3 regions of the Ectobacillus sp. OTK genome follow, and region 1 is predicted to be linked to each of the others. Evidence: riboswitches for the same ligand, from Rfam matches in the RefSeq annotation. Region 1 holds a riboswitch; each other region holds the start of a gene.
What was found. A riboswitch is a leader RNA that binds a small molecule or an ion and turns the genes downstream of it on or off. The one in region 1 is predicted to bind S-adenosylmethionine.
Positions count from the first base shown of each region.

Region 2: another riboswitch for S-adenosylmethionine. It lies ahead of metK (methionine adenosyltransferase); the one in region 1 lies ahead of AC6HZ4_RS26690 (PLP-dependent transferase).
Region 3: another riboswitch for S-adenosylmethionine. It lies ahead of AC6HZ4_RS20955 (methionine biosynthesis PLP-dependent protein); the one in region 1 lies ahead of AC6HZ4_RS26690 (PLP-dependent transferase).

Region 1 covers NZ_AP048547.1:5,395,258-5,398,484, reverse strand. The annotation lists gene selA (L-seryl-tRNA(Sec) selenium transferase) at 4-1,404, shown strand; SAM riboswitch class I at 1,471-1,576, shown strand; partial or broken gene AC6HZ4_RS26690 (PLP-dependent transferase) at 1,713-1,886, shown strand; gene metA (homoserine O-acetyltransferase MetA) at 1,867-2,772, shown strand; gene AC6HZ4_RS26680 (homoserine dehydrogenase) at 2,901-3,227, shown strand, end outside.
Region 2 covers NZ_AP048547.1:4,815,594-4,818,820, forward strand. The annotation lists gene AC6HZ4_RS23840 (DUF2785 domain-containing protein) at 1-197, opposite strand, end outside; gene AC6HZ4_RS23845 (hypothetical protein) at 399-572, opposite strand; gene metK (methionine adenosyltransferase) at 932-2,131, opposite strand; SAM riboswitch class I at 2,275-2,384, opposite strand; gene pckA (phosphoenolpyruvate carboxykinase (ATP)) at 2,691-3,227, shown strand, end outside.
Region 3 covers NZ_AP048547.1:4,222,290-4,225,516, forward strand. The annotation lists gene AC6HZ4_RS20950 (bifunctional homocysteine S-methyltransferase/methylenetetrahydrofolate reductase) at 1-1,435, opposite strand, end outside; SAM riboswitch class I at 1,732-1,844, opposite strand; SAM riboswitch class I at 2,061-2,173, shown strand; gene AC6HZ4_RS20955 (methionine biosynthesis PLP-dependent protein) at 2,248-3,227, shown strand, end outside.

The DNA of each region.
Region 1 (3,227 bases):
AGGATGATAAATGATTTGCGGCAGCTTCCGCCGATTCACGAGCTGCAGCGGTCTGGGCAATTTGCGGAGCTGCTTGCGGAGTATTCCTTGCAGGAGGCTGTGCTTACCTCCTTATTGCAGGAGCAGCTGCAAGCCATTCGCGAGGATATGCTAGCAGAAAGATGGAATGGCGGACAAGATAGGGATACGCTGACGGCACTAGTTTTTAAAAGGGTTGATGAGGCGGCGCAGCGGATGACAGCACCTTATTTAAAGCGTGTTATTAACGCAACCGGTACGGTGCTTCATACAAATTTAGGGAGGGCGCGGCTAAGCCCGGAGGCGGCCGCTCATGTTGTCAAGGTGGCCTCTTCGTATGCAAATGTGGAATACAAGCTTGATACTGGAAAGCGCGGCTCACGCCATGATGTTGCGGAGCAGCTGCTTTGCCGCGTCACGGGCGCCGAGGCAGCGATGGTTGTAAATAACAATGCAGCAGCCGTTTATCTTGTGCTGCGCGCTTTAGCTAGTGAGAAGGAAGTGATTGTATCACGCGGACAGCTTGTAGAAATTGGGGGATCCTTTCGAGTTTCTTCTATTATGGAAGAAAGTGGTGCCAAATTGAGAGAGGTCGGGACAACAAATAAAACGCATTTGTATGATTATGAGAAGGCGATTCGCGAGGAAACTGCGATGCTTATGAAGGTGCATACGAGCAATTTTAAAATTGTTGGATTTACAAAAAGTGTTTCTACAGAGGAGCTCATTGCATTGCGGCGCCGGCATGAGCATGTTTTATATTATGAGGACCTTGGGAGCGGCGATATTCTTGGTTACCGGCACTTTGGAATTGGAGACGAGCCAGTTGTACGCGAGGTAATTGCAGCGGGAGCTGACCTCGTCTCGTTTAGCGGCGACAAGCTGCTCGGCGGTCCGCAGGCAGGGATTATCGCTGGTAAACGAGAGCTGATTGCCAAGCTCAAATCCCATCAATTAGCGCGTGTGCTTCGCGTCGATAAAATGACATTGGCTGCACTAGAGGCAACACTTTCTTCGTATGTAAAGGGAGAAGCGGCTGTGAGGAGCATTCCGGCTGTCCATGATATTTTAGAAGGCACGGAGCCAATTCAGGAGAGAGCGCAGCGGTTTATCGAACGAATGGCTGAATTGGAGCAATACCGATGCAATCTGGAAAAAAGTACATCAATGATCGGCGGCGGTACGATGCCCGATGTAGAGCTGCCGACGTATGTTGTCGCAGTTGAGCATTTTCTTAAGGAAGCTGCCCAGCTTGCGGAGGAATTGCGAAGTTCCAAAGTTCCGGTTATCGGTCGGATCCAGCATGGCAAGCTATTGTTAGACTTTCGGACTGTAAAGGAGAACGAAATGGAGCTGCTTATCGCATCCTTTGAACAAATAGTATAAACATTCAAAAAACAGGTTGACAGTGCCGCTTAATTTCGATACAATCAGCACTAATGAATGACATACGACTTATCAAGAATAGGCAGAGGGAACAGGCCCTATGAAGCCTTGGCAACAGCCGTAAAACGGAATTGTGCCAAATCCTGCAGGTATATTTCCTGAAAGATAAGAGAGGTATGAGCCGGATGATTTTGGACATAACTGCTTCTTTTACCTGCGGGAAAAGGAGCAGTTTTTTTATATCTTAAGAAAGTATATATCGAGGAAAGAAGGGGACGGGAATGGGGGAGGCATGGAAGCGAGGATCGATTCGCCCGGCGAGTATAACACCTCGCCAAATGACGGAGGAACAGCAGGTTCTTGCTGGAGTCGCACCTGACTTAATTCGTTTGTCCGTCGGTATTGAAGAGGTGGAAGATTTTATTGCAGATTTACATCAAGCATTATCCGGAGGAAAAGAGTATGCCTATCATCGTGGATAAAGACTTGCCGGCTGGCAAAGTCCTACAGAAGGAAAATATTTTTGTTATGACGAAGGAACGTGCGGAGCATCAGGATATCCGTGCGCTCAAAATTGCCATTTTGAATCTTATGCCAACGAAGCAGGAAACAGAGGCACAGCTGCTGCGTCTTCTTGGCAACACGCCGCTGCAGGTTGACGTTCATCTTCTTCATATGGAATCACATACGTCAAAAAATGTGTCACAGGAGCATTTAACGAGCTTTTATAGAACATTCAGCGAGGTAGAAGGAGAGAAATTTGATGGATTCGTAATTACCGGAGCTCCGGTAGAGACGATGGAGTTTGAAGATGTGAATTATTGGGAAGAGTTAAAACGTATTATGGATTATACACAAACCCATGTAACATCCACTCTTCACATTTGTTGGGGTGCACAAGCCGGTATTTATTATCACTATGGCATTCCGAAATACCCGCTTGAGAAGAAAATATTCGGTGTTTTTGAGCATGAGGTAAAGGTGCAGCACGTGCAGCTTATGCGCGGATTTGATGAATACTTTTGGGCGCCTCATTCTCGGCATACAGAGGTGCGCAAAGAGGACATTATCAAAGTACCAGAGCTGCAAATTTTGGCAGAATCTGAAGAAGCAGGCGTTCATATTGCCGCTGATACGAAAGGGAAGAACATTTTTGTGTTTGGTCATAGTGAATATGGGCGAGATACGTTAAAGAAAGAGTATGATCGTGATATAAGCAGAGGGTTAGAAATTGAGGTTCCAAAAAATTATTACCGGGACAATGATCCATCTAAAAAACCGATTGTGAAGTGGAGAAGCCATGGGAATTTATTATTTTCCAACTGGCTCAATTATTACGTATATCAGGAGACTCCATTCATTTTATGAAGGTGGTAACGTTTTCTTTACGTTAAACTCATAAATAGTATTCAGAATGTTGACAATATATTGTTTTTTACGACATGAAATTATATAATTGCACATAAATATCATTTTGTAAAAAGGGGTGGACTACAGTGGAAGAAATTCGGGTTGGTTTACTAGGGCTCGGCACAGTTGGCAGCGGGGTGGTCAAGATTATTAATGATCATCAAGACCGTCTTATTCATCAAATCGGTTGTCCTGTCAAAGTTACGAAAATTTTAGTGCAAAACTTAGAAAAAGAAAGAGATGTCCAAATTACCCCTGATATGCTCACTAAGGATGCAACGGAAATCATCGATAATGAGAATATTGATATAGTTATTGAGGTAATGGGCGGACTTGAGGAAGCAAGGGCGCATATTTTACGCGCATTGCAAAATGGAAAGCACGTTGTAACAGCCAATAAGGATTTAATGGCT
Region 2 (3,227 bases), 580 kb from region 1:
AGCTCCTTATGACGAAAGACTCCGTTTGCAATCCAGTTTTTCAGCACCTTACCAATCAACTCACGGAAATCAGCATCGGTTGATCCAATTTCCTCCATTATAATTTGTGCATACGGATAGGCATCCGTATCATCTGGCACCGCGTAGCCATGATCTCGAATAAGACAAAGCTCCGCCTGTACAGTATGTTGCTCCATTTCACAATCCCGCCTTCTATACAACCGTAGATGTATTTTTGCTATGTTAAACCACAACTCAAGCATATAACATGCAGCAAAAGTAATGCTACTCTTTTCATATAAAAGCCTTGAGTCATATTCTCTAACTCAAGGCTTTTTGCATGTATCATGGAACTGCAGCCGAATGGGCGTATCATTCTTCTGCTGCTCTCCTCTAGCTTATAGCTGTATATCATGTACCTTCTCATCGTACATTCTTTGTATTTGCACTTTATGTACGACAGAATGCATAATTCTTTCATGTTCATACTCTTTGGAGGTAGTCCAAACTACACCGCTTAGGAATATACACAGACAAAGCAGCCAAAATAAATAAGCAATTTTATTAATCATTGCAGCCCACCCTTTCTCTTCCCCTTACACTGCTTATGCTCCATAAGGGGAACGAACTGAAAATGCATCTGCAAACTTATTGTTTGAGGAAAGTAAACAATACAATCATTCCTTTTTTTCGCAATTTAAGAAAGCGGAGACGTTCTGGTTAGCTGGGGCAGACCAACAGCCCGTGCACAAAATGCACGGCTCAGGCGAAGCGAGGTCATACAAGTATTCCGTGGATTCTTTATCACTAAAGGCGCTTTTGCCAACCTACTTGGGGAGGATGAGTTGACTGCGAAGGGTTAGACAAATCCAAGAAAGTTCCTTAAATTGTAAAAAAGACCCATGCGTTGCATGGATCTTTTTTACAATGATTATAGTCCTGCTTGCTGACGAAGCGCATCCGCTTTGTCTGTACGCTCCCAAGTAAGGTCGAGCTCGTTGCGGCCAAAATGACCGTACGCTGCTGTTTGCTTGTAGATCGGGCGGCGCAAGTCAAGCATTTTAATGATACCCGCTGGACGAAGGTCGAAGTTTTTGCGAATTAAATCAACTAATACATCTTCAGTTACTTTGCCTGTTCCAAATGTATCAACGGAAATAGATACTGGCTGCGCTACGCCGATTGCGTATGCAAGCTGCACTTCCGCTTTTTCTGCAAGCCCTGCTGCTACGATATTTTTCGCAACATAACGAGCTGCATATGCTGCAGAACGGTCTACCTTTGTAGGATCTTTACCGGAGAACGCACCACCGCCGTGGCGGGCATATCCGCCATACGTATCAACGATGATTTTACGTCCTGTCAAACCAGCATCGCCTTGTGGTCCGCCAATTACGAAGCGGCCTGTTGGATTGATAAAGTATTTTGTATTTTCGTCAACAAGCTCGGCCGGAACAACTGGCTTAATTACATATTCTTTAAGGTTACGCTCGATTTGCTCGTGCGTTGCTTCTGGATGGTGCTGCGTGGAGATAACGATTGTGTCAACACGAACTGGCTTGCCATTTTCATCGTACTCAACCGTTACTTGCGTTTTACCGTCCGGACGAAGGTACGGTAATGTATCATCCTTGCGCACTTCCGTTAAACGGCGGGATAGCTTGTGTGCAAGAGAGATTGGAAGAGGCATAAGCTCTTTCGTTTCGTTACATGCAAAGCCGAACATTAAACCTTGGTCGCCCGCGCCGATTGCTTCAATTTCTTCATCAGACATAGAGCCTTCGCGTGCTTCTAGTGCTTTATCTACACCCATTGCGATGTCAGCAGACTGCTCGTCAATGGAAGTTAATACTGCACATGTCTCAGCATCAAAACCATATTTCGCGCGAGTATAGCCGATTTCACGAACTGTTTCACGAACAATTTTCGGAATGTCTACATATGTAGAAGTTGTAATTTCCCCTGCTACTAGCACTAAACCCGTTGTTACCGTTGTTTCACAAGCTACACGTGCATTGGGATCGTTTGTTAAAATCGCATCCAAAATAGAATCTGAAATTTGGTCACAAATTTTGTCCGGATGTCCCTCAGTTACGGACTCAGACGTGAAAAGACGACGCTTGTTTGTCATTGGTAAACCTCCCTTAATCTATTGCGTACGGAACTCATCCCTAAATTAAATTGTCATACGACATTCTTAAAATTCCCAAGAAAGCAAAATAAAAAACCTTCCCATTCGAGGAAAGGTTGAATGTGTCATTTCTTTGCCTTTCACTCTTATCGTTCAAGACATTCATGCCTTGCATCAGGTTGAGCACCTTTACCTATTCGGTGAGGTTGCTGGGCTTCATAGGGCCTGTCCCTCCGCCAGCTCGGGATAAGAGAGTATCCGTCTAAAGGATATAGTATAGAAATAACATAACTTTGTCAATTCATTATCTGCACATTTTAGCAAAAAAATCCTATCTATTTATGTGATGATAAATGCAGGCAAAACAAGTCCAATGGTTCACATCAATTCTCTGCAAAATATCCTTTATTAATTTTTGTCGAAGGAAAAACATTCAAAAAGGTGCAAATGTACAAACAATTATCAATAAATAGTATACATTATTTATTTTAATGTGTTATACTTTTTGTAGATGATGTGAGATATTTCTCTATAATTTAAACAAAGGATGGTTTTGATGATGAGTACTGTGAATGTCCAAATCGAGTTACATGAACTATTGAATGGAAGCAATGCACATGTGCAATTAAGCGTACCGCAATTAGTAGAAAAGGTTTTGATGAGAGAAGAGGGAAATCTAACTTCTACAGGTGCTGTTTCTGTTTCAACTGGGAAATATACAGGACGTTCTCCGAGAGATAAATTTATCGTTCACGAAGCATCCGTCAAAGATAAAATTGATTGGGGCGTAGTGAACCAAGCAATTTCTGAAGAAACCTTTCATCACTTATACACAAGAGTGCTGGAATATTTAAAAGAAAAAGAGGAGCTTTTCGTATTCAAGGGCTTTGCAGGTGCAGACCGTAACTCCCGCCTTCCGATTCAGGTTGTAAATGAATTTGCGTGGCACAACTTATTTGCACATCAGCTATTCATCCGTCCAACGGAACAAGAGCTTGCAAACCATGAGGCGCAATTTACCATCATATCTGCTCCAACGTTCAAGGCAGATCCAGTACTTGATGGAACAAAATCCGAGGCTTTCATTATCACCTCC
Region 3 (3,227 bases), 1.2 Mb from region 1:
TTCGTACAGCCGCATCCAAATGACGTACATTTGGGTTAAAGGCAGCCGCTACTGAGAAGGTCGTAGCTTGTCCAATCGTTTTTCCTAAAGGCGAGCGTCCTTGATTCATTTCCTTAATCATGCGAATGAGCTCAAAGGAAGAAACATCATATACAGATGTTGCCCCAGGAAAATCACCGACTCTTGCAGGGTCGCCTGTGAGCGCAAGCACCTCATGAAGACCTAAAGCCGATAATCCAAGCAAATGGGATTGCAGTCCGATTAAATTATGGTCACGGCACGTTAAATGCGTGAGTACCGGAATATCGTTACGAGTTAGAAGCGCGCCCATCGCCATATTAGAAACGCGAGGACTAGCCAGTGAATTGTCAGCAAGCGTAACCGCATCAGCTCCTGCGCGTTTTAACGCCTTTGCCCCTTCAAAGAAAAGCTGCGTATTCAGTGTTTTTGGCGGATCCAGCTCAACGATAATCGTTGTATCCTTTTTTGCCTTTTCTGCCAGCGTAGCCTTCTGAATCGAAGGCGCCTCTTTTACAACAACAGGAGCCGGACGAACGTGACGCTCTTTCTCAAGAACCGGTGCAGCACCTGCAAGCACTCGTTTCATCGCTCTTATATGTTCAGGTGTCGTACCGCAGCAGCCTCCTAAAAGACGTACTCCCTGCTTTACAAACTGCTCCGCTGTATCCTCAAAGTATTTTACAGTTCCTTCGTAAGTGTAACGACCATCTGCATATTTCGGCAAGCCTGCATTTGGATATGCAGATAAATACCCTTTTTCTGGAATGGATACCAATTGCAATGATTCAATCATATGAAGAGGACCAAGACGACAATTGAGACCCACAACATCCGCTCCTTGCTCAAGAAGCTCCGCTAAAATCGTTTCTGCATATGTTCCGCTTTGCGTAAGTCCTGCTTCGTGCAAAGCAAGCTGCGCAACAATCGGTACATTCGTTTCTTTTCGTAAAATACGGAGCGCGTGCAGCAGCTCTGTTTCATCGTAAAACGTTTCAAGCAAAAGGCCGTCTATCCCTTCTCCAAGCAAGGCATTTGCCTGCTCCATCAGCATAAACTCACGTTCTACCTCATTAATTGTAACACCGCCGATATGCTTCATACCGCCGATTGTACCAATAATCAATGTGTCTTTATTAGCCGCTTGCTTCGCATTTTGTACAGCTGCACGGTTAATGCGGGAGACTTGGTCCCCTAAGCCGTGCATGCGAAGCTTTCCTTCGTTTGCTCCGTACGTATTCGTTTGAATGACATCCGCGCCAGCTTCTACATATTGCCGATGAATATCAATAATTCGCTCCGGATCCGTTACGTTTAACTCCTCAAAGCAGCTTTGCAAGCCATGTGAATATAAAAGTGTTCCCATCGCACCGTCCCCGAGCACGATGCCTCCCTTTAATCTATCTAATAGCCTCAATCTCTTCCCCTTCTTTCTCTAGTCAATATATGTGCAATTCCGTTCCCGGAAGGAAAATGCTACTACGAAAAGCGCAAGCGCCCTGCTTAGCTAGGACAGGCAAACAACCCACGCACAAAACGCCGTAGTTCGGGCGAAGCCGATTCACAGAAGCGTTCCGTGTGTTCTTTACCGTGAAAGGCGCTTTTGGCCTTTACGGCAGGCAGGTTTCCTCTTCTAAGGGCTAGCTGTGCAGACACCGCCTAATTCTTATTAAAAAACCCCCTCTTCACACAGAAAGAGGGGGTTTCATGTCCCTCTTATCATCCAGAACAGATTCGTTCTGCAGGTGTTAGCACCGTTTCAAGCATACAAACTTGAAGGTTGCCGGGCTTCATCGGGCCTTTCCCTCTGCCTCTCTCGATAAGAGCATTATATTTTCATCTAAGGTTATGATAACATAGAATCGGCATTATCGTATTCATATAGCAAATCCCAATTTTCACTTAATTTAGCATGTGTACCTCAGTTAAGTCAATGGCATTTTTTGAAATCAAAGAATTTACGGAAGATTATAAAAAGGGAATTGATTTTTATAGTGCATTTAGTATAAATTATATAGAGGATTTACAATTTTATAATTTTTCTCTTATCCAGAGAGGTCGAGGGATCTGGCCTGATGACGCCTCAGCAACCATTAACACATAGTTAAAAAGGTGCTAACTCCAGCAAATTCTAACAGAATTTGAGAGATAAGAAGGTATTCGCGCCGCGCACAAAGCCTTCTTTCACAAAAAGAAGGCTTTATTTGTTTATTTAAGGAGGACTCTATCATGTATTCACAAGAAACGAAACTAGCTCAAATTGGAAACCGCAGCGAAACGGCTACAGGAGCAGTTAATCCACCTGTTTATTTTTCTACTGCTTATCGTCATGAAGGAATTGGACAATCTACTGGCTTTGATTATATTCGCACAGGAAACCCGACAAGAAAAATTTTGGAGCACGCTATTGCTGATCTAGAAGGCGGCGATCAAGGCTTTGCATGCAGCTCTGGTATGGCTGCCATTCTTGTTGTTCTCTCTCTGTTTAAAACAGGAGACGAAATGATTGTATCTAAAGATTTATACGGTGGAACGTACCGTTTATTTACAGAGCATGAAAATAAATGGGGTGTTCGCTTTAAATATGTTGATACGCATAACCTAGCGGAAGTGGAAGCGGCAATTTCCGAAAACACAAAGGCTGTATTCGTGGAAACTCCTACCAATCCTTTAATGGAAGTAACTGATATCTCCGCTGTCGCAAAAATCACGAAAAAACATGATCTTCTTTTAATTGTAGATAACACATTCTATACGCCAGTGCTGCAGCAGCCTATTTTACTTGGTGCAGACATTGTCATCCATAGTGCTACAAAATACTTAAGCGGACATAATGATGTATTAAGCGGTTTGATTGTGGCAAAAGGCGAGGAGCTATGTCAGCAAATTGGTTATTACCATAACGCATCTGGCGCTGTATTAAGTCCGTTTGATTCTTGGCTTGTGATTCGCGGGATGAAAACATTGGCTCTTCGTATGAAGCAGCATGAAGCAAACGCAAAAGCGATTGCGGCATTTTTAGAAGATGCTGACGGCATTACAGATGTCTTATATCCAGGAAACGGAGGTATGCTTTCCTTCCGTTTAGCGGATGAAAGCTGGGTCAATCCGTTCTTACAGTCCTTAAAGCTTATTACCTTTGCCGAAAGCTTAGGCGGTGTAGAAAGCTTGATGACCTATCCAGCTACGCAAACACATGCAGAGATTCC